4 regions of the Corynebacterium marinum DSM 44953 genome follow, and region 4 is predicted to be linked to each of the others. Evidence: predicted binding sites of a transcription regulator. Region 4 holds the regulator's gene; each other region holds the start of a gene.
The links. The regulator LexA, encoded in region 4, represses DNA repair genes until DNA is damaged. The targets are predictions, from matches to a motif close to CGAACANNTGTTCG.

Region 1 (3,218 bases), 220 kb from region 4:
CCGGACCACCCGCTGGTCCGGTGCGCCTCCTCCACCGCCCGGTGGACGGTGGGGTTGCCGCGCCGGGTGTCGGAGGCGTCGATGATGTCGTCGTGGATCAGCGCGCAGGCCTGGATGAACTCCAGCGAGGCCGCTGCGCGCAGCACGGCCGCCGGATCCTCGGAAGTCGCGTCGAAGCCTCCTCCGCCGGCGAAACCGGCCCACACGTACAGCGGGCGGATCCGTTTACCTCCGCCGAGGACGAACTTCTCCAGATGGGCGACGGCGTCCGTGACCGGACCGCCGATCGCGGCGACCTGCGGCCGGCGGTCGGCGAAGAACCGGGAGAGTTCATCGCGGGCGGCGTCCGGGATCTGGTCGAGGGTCAGCGTGCGGAGGTCCTGGCTGCTCAATGTGGCGATCCTTCATCGGGGCGGTGGATTGTCGAGTCCACGATACCCAGCCGTCCGCCGGCGGGAGTCAGTGACGGCGGTCTATTTCGCCGGGTCCGCCAGGGGGAGGGGGACGGAGAGCACCGCGAACAGGCGGGAGTCCCCGTCGAACTGGAAGTTGCGTAGTTCGTCGCGGAAGCCCATGGAGCGGTACAGGGAGAAGGCATTGTTGGCCTCGTTGTCGACCTCCGGGGTGGACAGGAGGGCGTGGCCTGCGGGAACGAGCCACAGCAGCTGGGAGAGCAGGCGGCGGCCGATGCCCTTGCCCTGATGCGCCGGGTCGACGTGGATCTCGGCGACCTCGAAGTAGTCGCGCATGAGCACCGCCTGACGGGTGTCCGGCCCGCCGGCCTCGCGGAAGCCGCGGCGTACCTGGCGGTCCCACCACAGATCGGGGGCACCGAGGTAGCCGTAGGCCAGCCCGAGGAGGGTGCCGTGTTCGAAGGCGGCGAGTGCGGTGAACCCGGGCTGGACTATCTCGTGGCGCCAGACCTCGATCCGGCCTGCGCGGATGGCCGGGTCGTAGCCCATCGCGTCGATGTAGAGGTCGACGAACTGGGGAGCCAGCACGGCAAATTCGGCGCCGGACAACCGGCGGATCTCGATGGTCACCCCTCCACTGAACCATGAACCCCGGATCGGGCGGTGGCGATCGCCGCGCCGGGGCATTCCCGGCTCTCGAACACGCGGGACGGCGGAGGGGAGGAAAGTGCAGCACAACCATTGACGGGTTCGAAAGGCTGTTCTACGATTGAAGTGTGATGTTCCGTGCCACTTCTAGGGTGGGGGCAACACGCTGGCAGGTGGTCGAAAGTACGAGGAAAGGAGTTGGTCCCCATGGCACAGATTATTTCCGCTACTACGAGGTTCTCGGGTGCGGGCACCCGCCGGGCCGACTTCATCTTCAAGGCCCGCGGGCTGCTCGCCCAGGCCGCCGATCATGCGGTGGCGGGGGAGTGGGACCTGGCGCTGGAGGCCGCCTACCAGGCCGCCCTGAGGTCGGCCGGGGCGAGGATCTCTGCCTCGGCGGTGGCAGGGAAGCGCCGCCGCCCGACTGGCGCGTGGGATCAGCTCCGGCTCGTCGACGCTGACGGCGAGCGCTGGGCAGGTTCTTTCGAGCAGTACTCGCGCCTGCGATCGCGGGTCGCCTCGGGTCTGGAGCGGGACCTTGACCCCCGGCTGGTCAGCCGGATCATGGATCTCGCCGGAGAGTTTCTCGCCGAAGTGGAGGCCGAGGCCGGGTGGGCGCCAGCGGCGGCGTAACTGGTTTGGCGTTCACGGGAACAATCCCGTTAGTCTGGGCGTTGAACCAGTAAGAAGAAAAAGCGCCCAGCGATATCCGGGAGGAACAGTGTCGCTTTCAGAGCAGGAGCAACGAGCGCTCCGGGAGATTGAACAATCTCTCCTTGCTGATGACCCCAAGTTCGGGTCATCCGTGGCTGGTGACCACGTTTTCGGTGCATCCGGAACGCCCGGCATCACCCTTCGAGGTGTGGCGATCGCGGTCGTCGGTCTCGTCATGCTCATCGGCGGCGTTGCGCTGGCTCAGCAGAGCCTCTGGTTCATCGCGCTGAGCGTGGTGGGATTCCTCGTCATGTTCGGCGCAGGTGTCTGGATGCTCCGTGGCGGCGGCGGAAACCCCGGTGGGATCGGGCGCAAGCGCGGACCGAAGCGTGGCGGCGGCGGCTCCGGATCCCCGACCAGCAGGATGGAAGACAACTTCCGCCGGCGCTTCGAGGAGCGCTAACCCTCCACCTTTTCCTCAGGCCCGCCGCACATGTATGTGCGGCGGGCCTGAGTTGATTCACCACTTCGCCCCACGGAGATCCTCCACCTTGCCCCACCATGCCCCGAGCTAGACCTGAAACCCGGGTCCCTGGCAGGGGTGCGTGTCGACGTGGCGGGGGTCGCGCTCGGCCTCGGGGAGGCCGCGGGCAGGGGCCCCACAACTTTCAGGCCGCTTACCTGGGAATCCTCTGCTGATTCTGTGGCAGGCGGGGCCAATGAGGGTTGTTGGTGGGGGGAAGTGGGGTATTGTGGGGCACAGCGGTGGAGAAGAGGGGTCACGTGGCCTTTCGGATCCATGGCGAGAACTGAATCTGGTCTGAAGCGATCCGAGGAGTCGAGACTGAAGGAAGGTGGCCCCGGGATGTTTCTCGGTACCTACACTCCCAAACTCGACGACAAGGGTCGTCTCACACTGCCGGCGAAGTTCCGCGAGGAGCTCGCCGGCGGGTTGATGATCACGAAGGGGCAGGACCACAGTCTTGCGGTCTATCCCCGGGAGGAGTTCGCCGCCCGCGTCCGGAAGGCCGCGGCGGTGTCCCGCACCAACCCGCAGGCACGTGCCTTCATCCGCAATCTGGCTGCCAGTGCGGATGAACAACGTCCTGACGGCAACGGGCGCATCAACATCTCGGCCGGGCACCGCGAGTATGCGGGTCTGACCAAGGAGTGCGTGGTCATCGGATCGGTGGATTTTCTCGAGATCTGGGACGCAGAGTCCTGGGCCGCGTATCAGAAGGAAACGGAGGCCGCTTTCTCGGCGGCCGACGCAGAAGACGTCCTCGGCGGACTGCTCTGATCATTCCCGGCAGGGAGTGGAGGAGCGGGGCGGAGTGCGTGTAAGGACTCTGCCCGAGGTGATGCTCTGGTGTACTTCCCCGACATCAGATGGACACATCGGGCAGGGCCCTGTACGCGCCCCGCATCGTGGGCAGACCGACACACTCGATTAGGAAGGGGGGCGGGGACGCCGTGACCGACCACAAGGCCGACATGAGCTTC
Region 2 (3,218 bases), 460 kb from region 4:
CGAATTTCCCCATGTCCCCGCACGCCTTCCTGTGGTTCCCGCGCGGTGGTCCCCGCGGCCGACAACCCGAGCTTAATTGCCGCAGCAGACAACGGGGGCTCACCGGCAAGATACGGCAGGACGAAAAACCCGGCATCCACCCCCTCACGGGGACGCCTGCCGGGTTCGTGCTCTGTTACGGGCGGGTCTGTCCCGTGCCCTGCAGGATCCACTTCGTGGAGGTCAGCTCGGGCAGTGCCATGGGGCCGCGGGCGTGCAGCTTCTGGGTGGAGATGCCGATCTCCGCGCCCATGCCGTACTGCTCGCCGTCGGTGAAGGCGGTGGAGGCGTTGACCATCACGGCCGCGGCGTCGACCTCGTCGGCGAACTTCTGGGCGGTGACGATGTTGCTGGTGGCGATCGCCTCGGTGTGGCCGGTGGTCCAGCGGGCGATGTGCTCGATGGCGCCTTCCACGCCGTCGACGACCTTGGCGGCGATATCCATGGACAGGTACTCCTCACCCCAGTCGGTGTCGTCGGCCTGGCGGATGTCCTGCGCGCCGAAAGCTGCCAGCTCCTCGACGTCGCCGTGGACGGTGACGCCCGCCTCCTGGAGTGCCTGGATGATGGCGAGCTTGTCTGCGTCGGGCAGGGCGGCGTCGATAAGCACGGTCTCGGTGGCGTTGCACACCGAGCAGCGGCGGGTCTTGCCGTTGAGCATCATGTCGATGCCCTGCTGCAGGTCGCCCTCGGCGTCGATGTAGAAGTGGCAGTTGCCGGTGCCGGTCTCAATGGCCGGGACGGTGGCCCCGGTGACCACGGCCTCGATGAGCTTCGCGCCGCCGCGCGGGATGACCACGTCGACCAGGCCGCGTGCGGTGATGAGGTCCTGGACGGAGTCGTGGGACTGGCAGGGCAGCAGCTGCACGGTCTCGCGCGGCAGGTCGAAGGACTCGACGACGTCCTGGAGGATCTCCACCAGCTTGGCGTTGGAGTGCTTCGCGGTGCGTGAACCGCGCAGCAGGGGCACGTTGCCGGACTTCAGCGCCAGGCCGAAGGCGTCGACGGTGACGTTCGGGCGGGCCTCGTAGACCATGCCCATCACGCCGAGAGGGACGCGCACCTGGCGCATCTGGATGCCGTTGGGCATGACACCGCCGGCGAGCACCTCCCCGACCGGGTCCTTCAGGCCGGCGACCTGGCGGAGGCCGCCGGCGATTCCCTCGATGCGGGACGCGTCCAGGCTGAGGCGGTCGACGAGAGACTCGCTCATCCCCTCCGCCCGGCCGGAGTCGATGTCCTGCTGGTTCGCGGCCAGGATGTCGTCGGTGGCGGCGACCAGCGCGTCGGCCGCGGCGAGGAGGATCTCGTTCTTCCGGATGGTCGGCAGCTGGGCCAGGATCGGGGCGACGGCCTTGGCCGCACGGGCCTTGGTCAGTACTTCTTCACGTTCAATGGCACGGCTATCAGTCATGGCAACGAGGGTACCTGAGCGACCGGAACAGAACAGGGAATGCCGGTTCCCGCCCTCCAGGGGCGACCATGTGCCGGAAACCACCTGCCGGTCCTGAGCGAGGGCACACCGGACCCGACGGATCGAATGAGCGGAATGATGACGGCCCTCTTCCCGACAAAAAGAGCCACCACTCCTGACACAGTCAGGTGATAGCAAACTAGTTCGAAAGATGGATGTCGGGGCAGTGGGTCGGCGCTACTATAGAACACATGAACGAGGGGGTGTCATGGCCAGGCTGAGCGTCCAGGAAGCGGTGGACCAGATCGAGGCCGGAATGAGCGCGCTCTCAGCACTCATGGCGGATCCCTCTCTCGTATCCTTCGACGAGGTGGCGGGTGAGTTCGAGCGGCTCGAACAGGCGCTGGTCGCCCGGGGGCGTGTCGACGCCGCCTTCGCCTGGCTGGCGGAGTCCGCCGACGCGGGACGGCTGGTGGGATCCACCAACGTCATCGACTATCTCACCGCGCAGCTGGGAATTTCCCGGAAAGAAGCCTGGTCAAGGCTGCGGACGGGCACCTCATTGTTCAGCCCACCACCCCCGCCCCCGCCTCCTGAGCCTTCGGAAACGGAGGAGGAACGCCGGGCCCGGGAACAGTCGGAGTCCGAACGTGCGGAAAAGGCCCGGAAAGAGCGGAAGGAGGCACAGTGCAAGTCGAAAAAGGCGTCCGCCGAGATCCTGCGCATCATCGACCAGGAGCTGACCGATCTCTCCGACGCCGCCGACCCTGACCGCAGCCAGCTCTACAACCGGGCACTGAGTGAAGCCAGGCGGCGACGGCCGGAGGACCTGCGCACATGGCTTCGCCGCCAGGTCACCCTGGCCAACCAGAAAGGCGCGCCAGACCTGCTCGCCGCCTACCGCCGACGCTTCCTCACCATCGGCGAACCCGAGGCCGACGGCTCCTGCACAATCCGCGGACGGCTCCCGGCCGCGATCGCCGCCGCGCTCAAAGCGGCCCTGGCCCCGGGGGAGCGTCCCGGCGCCAACCTCAACGACGAGGAGTTGGAGGACACCCGTACCCGGGGGCAACGCCGCGTGGACCAGCTCATGACCATCCTGGGCGCGCAACCGTCATCCATCGGCCACGGGATGGGCTCGGTGCTGCTGTCAGTCACCGCCGAGGACATCGACAACCTCTCCCCGACCTCCGAGTTCACCACCAACACCGGCGATCGCCTCAACCTCATGGATATCCTGCGCCTGGGCGCCGCCAAGTTCGATGCCATGGTTCTCCACGACACCGACGGTCAGCCCCTGGCGCTGGGTCGGGGCAGGCGCACCGCGAGTTTCAGCCAGCGGCTGGCGCTGTTCGCCGCTCAGGGGGTGTGCGGCTGCCCGGACTGCGCTACCGCCGCCATCCACAATGATGCCCATCACATCACCGCGTGGGAGCAGGGTGGGCCCACCGACCTGATCAACCTGACCCTCGTGTGCCCACCGCACCACGCGGCCAATGACGATTCGCACACAGGCGCCGGCGGCAGAGGGCACCTCGACCGGTGCCTGATCACCGGGCGAGTCGGTCGGCGGGCAGGGCCCGGTCAGCCCCTCCGGTTCAACGAGACGCAGGCGGCCTCCGAATCAGCGGGAGATCGGATAAGAGCACGACAGAAACCACCACCCGCGGAAGACGACGCAGCCTAGTATCCGGTCTCCAGATTCACCTCGTTGGGCATCCGCTCCCCCGCCTCGAAGGCGGCGGCGTTGGCCACGACCAGGCCG
Region 3 (3,218 bases), 130 kb from region 4:
TCCTCCACGACGGCGACGAGAACCTCGTCGATCCCCGCGCGCCCTACGCGCATGCCCGCGAGGTCCTCACCACCCGCAGCTCGCTGGAAGGCTGCTCGCTCATCCTCGCCGGGCACTCCCGGACCGCCGAGGCGCAGTTGCTCGTCGAATCAGGGTGGGCGCACGACCTGGTGGCGCCGCGTGAGACGATCCGGCAGCGTTCCCCGCTGATCCGCGCCGCCGCCGACACCGAGTTCGAACTTGTCCGCGACCCGCTGGCGGCGTCCGCACGACTGCCGAAGCAGGCCTTCGACGCCCTGCGCGGATCCCTGGAACGCGGCGAGCCGGCCCTGATCCAGGTCCCCCGCAAGGGCTACGTTCCCACCTTGGCCTGCGGGTCCTGCCGGGCTCCGGCCAGATGCCGGCACTGCAACGGCCCCCTGGGGCTCCCGGCAGGCGCGGGGGAGCAGGGCGGTGTGCCCACCTGCCGGTGGTGCGGCCGCCCCGACGCCCGCCACCGGTGCGCCGAATGCGGCTCCGTCCGGCTGCGCGCCGTGGTGCTGGGCGCCGACCGGACCGCCGAGGAGCTGGGCCGGGCCTTCCCCTCCACCCGCGTGATCGCCTCCGGGGGAAACAAAGTGGTGGACGCGGTCGACCACAAGCCTGCGCTGGTCGTGGCCACCCCCGGCGCGGAGCCCCGCGTGCGGGAGGGCGGCTACGGGGCGGCGCTGCTGCTGGACACCTGGGCGATGCTCGGGCGCCAGGACCTGCGCGCCACCGAGGACACTCTCGCCGCGTGGACCGCCGTGGCCTCCCTGGTCGCCCCCGCCTGGCGCGGCGGGGAGGTGGTCGTCGTGGCGGATCCGGGGTTGCCCGTGGTTCAGTCGTTGATCAGGTGGGACATGGTCGGCGCCGCGGCCCGCGAGCTGGCCCAACGTTTCGACGTCCGCTTCCCCCCGGCCGTCCACATGGCCGCCGTCGACGGCGCGAACACCGCACTGGACACCTTCCTCGAGATCCTGGAGTTGCCAGAGCACACCGAGGTGCTCGGGCCGGTCGACCTCCCGCCCGGTGTCCACCTGCCCGGCGAGTACGACGAACGCCGTTTCGGCCCCGCCCAGCGCATCCTGCTGCGCACCCCGCTGGGCCCGCGGTCGGTGCTGGGCAAAGCGTTGAAGGCTGCCACGGTGGCGAAGGCCGGGCGCAGGGACGACCTTCCGCTGCGGATCCAGGTGGACCCGATCCACATCGGCTAGGTGGTGAGCCATTGGTGAAATCGAATGAAGGTTCGAAAGTTGATGCCGGAGGTCCCGGGGGGTTGCTAATATCGAACACGTAAGCGAGTTGAGGGGATGTCGGGGGAGGCCAGTCGTGCCAGGGGGTGCAATGAACAAGCAACAGATGACGGACATCGTCGACCGGGTCGAGGGGGCTCTCACCGAACTCTCCGGACTGATGGCGGATCCCGCGGCCGTGGTCGTGGACGAGGTCCGGGAGGGATTCGAACGCCTGGAGAAGATCTGGGGCGCCAAAGGATTCATCGACGCGGCCTTCGCCTACGCCGCGGACCGGGCGGGCGCGGGAAAGTACGTCGGGGCGGTGCACACCTCCGAATACCTGACCAGGGCGCTGGGCGTGTCCAAATCCGAGGCGCGCGCCCGACTCCGCCGGGGAGACGCGCTCTTCGCGCCACCGGGGAATGAACCGCGGCCCGAGCCGGATCCGGAACCCGGTGAAACCGAGGAGCAGCGCCGCGCCAGGGAGGAGGCCGCCGAGCGCATCCGCCGCGAGGAGGCCGAACGCCGCCGCCGGGAGGAAGCAGCCCAGCGCAAGGCCCGGGACGCCGCCCGCAAGGCCGAGTCCGCGGAGAAACAGGCGATGATCATCCGTGAGCTGGAGCACCTGAACACCTACTCGGATCCCACCTACCAGGAACTTCTCGCCAGCGCCCTCGACGAGGCCGGCCGGCGCCCCCTGGAGGATCTCCGCACCTGGCTGCGGGGAAGAATCCGGCAGGCCAACCGGAAGGGCCGGACGCCGGAGGGGAAGAAGGACCCCTTCGCCGCCCTCCGGAAGCGGAAGATCGTCATCGGGGCGCAGGACGCCGACGGCGGGGCACACGTGTCGATGTACCTCGACGGGGCCGGCCTGGCGATACTCAAGGCCGCCCTCGCCCCGGGCCGGCTCCCGGGAGCCAACGCCTCGGTGCCCGCCGAAGAAGACCACCGGCCGTCGGCGGCCCGCCTGGTCGACCAGCTGATGGTCATCCTGCGCCGCTACCTGGACGGCGATTCCGCCCTGGCCCGCACCGGCGTGGGATCGGTGGTGGTGTCCATGACCGCCGCCGAACTCGGTGACCTCCGGGCCGACGACCGGTTCCCGACCAACACCGGCCACCTGCTCACCCCGGCGGACATCCTCCGGCTGGGCGCCGCCCGCCACGACATCGGGGTGCTGCACGACGAACAGGGCGCGGCACTGGACCTGGGGCGCACCAGCCGCTCCGCCAGCCTCACCCAACGCCTGGCGCTCTTTGCCCAGGAACTGTGCTGCACACGCCCCGAATGCACCACCGGGCTGTGCGACTCAGAGATCCACCACATGGTGAGCTGGCTGGCGAAAGGCAACACCGACATAGAGAACCTGACCATCCTCTGCCGCACCCACCACCCCGCCAACCGGGATCAACGCGACGGGGCAGGCGGCCTGGGGCACATGGACAAAGACCCCGACACGGGACGGGCCGGGTGGACACCGCCGGACGGCGGCCCCGTCGAGTTGAACGAGACCGAATTCCAGCAGCACTCCGCCGGGGCCAAGATCCGGAGGAGAAGGCCGCCGCCCGGGGACGCGGCCTGACCGGACAGGCAGGCGCGGAATTCTGCCTGTAACAGGGGAGAAGTAGACTACGGGGACGACACGCCCGCGAAGAAGGAGCCCGCACCACCCATGACTATCCGCGACATCCGAATGTTCGGTGACCCGGTCCTGACCACCCGGTCCGACGAGATTACCGAATTCGACGACGCCCTGCGAGCGCTCGTCGACGACATGCTCGAGACGATGGACCATGCCGGCGGAGTCGGCCTGGCCGCCAACCAGATCGGCCTCACCCGCCGAATCTTCGTCTACGACTGCAGTCATATCGAGGACGGCCTGCGCGGGCACATCATCAACCCTGTGTGGGAGGCAATCGGCGAGCAGACCCAGACCGGTCAGGAAGGCTGCCTCTCCATCCC
Region 4 (3,218 bases):
CCTTGTCCCGGCTGAACGGTTCCGTCACTCCGTTGCGTTTGATCACCAGCAGGACCGCCTTCTCGATCGTGGTGAATCGTCCCTGGCAGCTGGTGCACTCGCGTCGGCGGCGGATGGCGGCTCCGGCGTCGATGATGCGGGAGTCGATGACACGGGAGTGGTCGTGATGACAGAACGGGCAGTACACGGCGTGTCTTCAGAGCCTTTCAGGAGAAAACCGGGGGAACGGACTGTGGCACCGATCCTACTCCCCGGGAGGCGCGGTTCTAACGCGCCTGCTGCACCGTCCAGGAACCGCTGTCCGCGGGATAGCCTGGCGATCCCGGCGCCGGCTCATCCCCGGCGCCGAGCAGCGAGGCACTCACCACCGCCAGGCCCAGCAGCGCACCGAGCAGGTAGGTGAGTCCGGTTTCCTGCCAGTGGCGCCCCTGGGCCCGCGCGACATGCTCCCACTGACCCTCATTTTCCTCCCGACCCTGCGTTCTATCGACGCGCCGCAGGGTTCGAATGCCGCGGACGGAAGCGGCGGGCTCGTGAAATCCGGAAGGCTCCCACACGGCGGCCGCGCGGACCGGACCCTGAAGGGAAGTTGAGGGGCTTTCACCTGGGCGGGAGCGGTGGAGGAACGCGGTCACGGCGGGGTCCTTTCGTTGCTGAATGAGAGGATATCGGGGCCAGGCGACACTTTCGAACAGAGGCACCGTTCAAGTGTTCGAACTAGCCGATGTGTTCGATTAAAGCACCCGTTCGAAATTTTGTCCACAGATCAGCCGCAGCAGTCGAACATCCGTACCAGATCGTGGTAGACATGTAACAGGTGAACGGCACCATGCCGGTCCGCCATTCGAACAACGGCGACCGCACGGCTCCACGAAACCGGCGAACCGAACCGATGAAGCAGAACCGCCCCCTCCCCCAGCGCACCAGGAACGAGTAGGACCATGACCCGCAAGAGCACATCCGCCAACCTGACCCCTTCCGGCAAGCCGGATCCCGCCACCCTCTCCGACCGCCAGCGGCGGATCCTCGAGGTCATCCGGGATGCCGTGGTGCTGCGGGGGTATCCGCCGAGCATCCGGGAGATCGGTGACGCGGCCGGCCTCCAGTCCACCTCCTCGGTGGCCTACCAGCTCAACCAGCTGGAGAAGAAGGGCTTCCTCCGCCGGGACCCGAACAAGCCGCGCGCCGTCGACGTGCGGAATCTCGGTTCGACGGACACCGCCAAGAAGCCTGGTCGCCGCGTGGCCGTGAAGAGCGCGTCCGCCCCGGAGGATGCAGGAGCCGCGAACTTCATCCCGGTCCTGGGCCGCATCGCCGCGGGTTCGCCGATCCTCGCCGAGCAGGAGGTGGAGGACTACTACCCGCTGCCCGCGGACCTGGTTGGCGACGGGGAGCTGTTCATGCTGCAGGTCGTCGGCGAGTCGATGAAGGATGCCGGCATCCTCGACGGCGACTGGGTCGTCGTCCGCTCCCAGCCGGTCGCGGAGAAGGGCGAGTTCGTCGCCGCGCTCATCGACGGGGAGGCCACCGCGAAGGAGTTCCACAAGGATTCCACCGGTGTCTGGCTGCTGCCCCACAATGAGGATTTCGCACCGATCCCCGGCGACAAGGCCGAGATCATGGGCAAGATCGTCTCCGTGTTCCGGAAGCTCTAGCGCGGGCTTTCCCCGCCGAGGCAGACAATCGGCGGGCGGGAAATCAACATCATCCCACGGGAACGGACCTGCCCACGGCCCACCTCGCCGGGTCCCGTCCCGCCGGCGACGTAGTTTTATCCCCCGTTTGCGCAGGATAACCGCCAACCTCTCCCCCGCCGCCCATTAATTTGGAACAATGGCGGAAACAGACATTCATTTTGTCCGATTCCGTCCTGTGAGGCACCAGAGGAGAACTCATGTACGCAGAGGAGCGTCGCCGGCAGATCGCCTCCCTCACCGCGGTCGAGGGGCGGGTCAACGTCACCGAGCTTGCCAACCGTTTCAAGGTCACCGCAGAGACCATCCGCCGGGATCTCGCCGTGCTGGACAGGGAGGGAGTCGTCCACCGGGTCCACGGCGGCGCCGTTGCGAGCCAGACCTTCCAGACCACCGAGTTCTCGCTCGACGCCCGTTTCCGGTCGGCCCCCACCGCCAAGTCGGCCATCGCGCGCGCGGCGCTGCGCTACCTTCCGGAACCCCGCGGCGGCCTCTTCCTCGATTCAGGTTCCACCATCGGCACGCTGGCGGAGCTCATCGCGGAGCAACCCAACGCCTCCCAGTGGTCCATCGTGACCAACAGCCTGCCGATCGCCCTCAACCTGACCAACAAGGGGCTGAGGGAGGTGCAGCTTCTCGGCGGGTCGGTCCGCGCGATCACGCAGGCGGTCGTGGGCGACACCGCGCTGCGGACCCTGGCGCTCATGCGGGCGGACGTCGCTTTCATCGGCACCAACGCGCTCACCCTCGATCACGGCCTGTCCACGGCCGACGCCCAGGAAGCGGCCATCAAGTCGACGATGGTGACCAACGCCCACAACGTGGTCGTCCTCTGCGACTCCTCCAAGCTGGGCACCGACTACCTGGTGAGCTTCGCCAGCCTCAGCGACATCGACGTGATCATCACCGACTCCGCGGCGCCCGAGTCCTTCCTGGCGGCGCTGCGGGAGCGCGAGATCGAGGTCGTCATCGCCGACGAGTGACCCCGCGCACGCACGTCCAGCGCTCTACCCCAGGAGCATCTCCCGGGCGAGTTCGCGCGCCGTGTCCGCACCCGAGGTGTCCAGGACCGCAGCGGCGACCTCCCGGCAGGTGGCCAGGTCCACGGTGGCCAGCTGCGCGCCGACGCCGGCGACGGCGGTCGAGGCGGCCGACAGCGAGGTGACACCCAGACCGGTGAGCACACAGGCGAGCAGCGGGTCCGCGGCGGCCTCGCCGCAGACGCCGACAGGGGTGGCGGTGAGCTCCCCGACGCGGCATGTCTCCTTCACCAGGCGAAGCACCGCGGGCTGCCACGGATCGGTCAGGTAGGCCAGCTGCGGGGAGAGGCGGTCGGCGGCCATCGTGTACTGGGTGAGGTCGTTGGTGCCGATGGAGACGAAGTCGAGGTGCGGCATGAGCCGGTCGGACATGAGGGCGGCGGCCGGGACCTCGATCATGGCGCCTGCCGTCAGGCCGCGTTCGCGGCAGAGTCCGGCGAAGTACTCGGCCTCCGACTCGGTGGCGACCATTGGCGCCATGACC

Region 1: B840_RS08315 (SAV_6107 family HEPN domain-containing protein) is a predicted target of LexA. The motif match lies at 1,165-1,178, and genes of this name have one in related genera.
Region 2: B840_RS09340 (HNH endonuclease signature motif containing protein) is a predicted target of LexA. The motif match lies at 1,698-1,711, and genes of this name have one in related genera.
Region 3: B840_RS06625 (HNH endonuclease signature motif containing protein) is a predicted target of LexA. The motif match lies at 1,308-1,321, and genes of this name have one in related genera.

Annotation. Positions count from the first base shown of each region.
Region 1 covers NZ_CP007790.1:1,737,970-1,741,187, reverse strand. The annotation lists gene B840_RS08325 (polyprenyl synthetase family protein) at 1-392, opposite strand, end outside; gene B840_RS08320 (GNAT family N-acetyltransferase) at 474-1,043, opposite strand; gene B840_RS08315 (SAV_6107 family HEPN domain-containing protein) at 1,269-1,694, shown strand; gene B840_RS08310 (DUF3040 domain-containing protein) at 1,783-2,178, shown strand; gene mraZ (division/cell wall cluster transcriptional repressor MraZ) at 2,581-3,015, shown strand; gene rsmH (16S rRNA (cytosine(1402)-N(4))-methyltransferase RsmH) at 3,210-3,218, shown strand, end outside.
Region 2 covers NZ_CP007790.1:1,971,069-1,974,286, forward strand. The annotation lists gene B840_RS09330 (hypothetical protein) at 1-13, opposite strand, end outside; gene B840_RS09335 (glutamate-5-semialdehyde dehydrogenase) at 176-1,453, opposite strand; gene B840_RS09340 (HNH endonuclease signature motif containing protein) at 1,722-3,140, shown strand; gene B840_RS09345 (D-isomer specific 2-hydroxyacid dehydrogenase family protein) at 3,137-3,218, opposite strand, start outside.
Region 3 covers NZ_CP007790.1:1,380,197-1,383,414, reverse strand. The annotation lists gene B840_RS06630 (primosomal protein N') at 1-1,235, shown strand, start outside; gene B840_RS06625 (HNH endonuclease signature motif containing protein) at 1,366-2,838, shown strand; gene def (peptide deformylase) at 2,929-3,218, shown strand, end outside.
Region 4 covers NZ_CP007790.1:1,513,498-1,516,715, forward strand. The annotation lists gene nrdR (transcriptional regulator NrdR) at 1-187, opposite strand, end outside; gene B840_RS07265 (hypothetical protein) at 267-635, opposite strand; gene lexA (transcriptional repressor LexA) at 942-1,655, shown strand; gene B840_RS07275 (DeoR/GlpR family DNA-binding transcription regulator) at 1,895-2,677, shown strand; gene ptsP (phosphoenolpyruvate--protein phosphotransferase) at 2,702-3,218, opposite strand, start outside.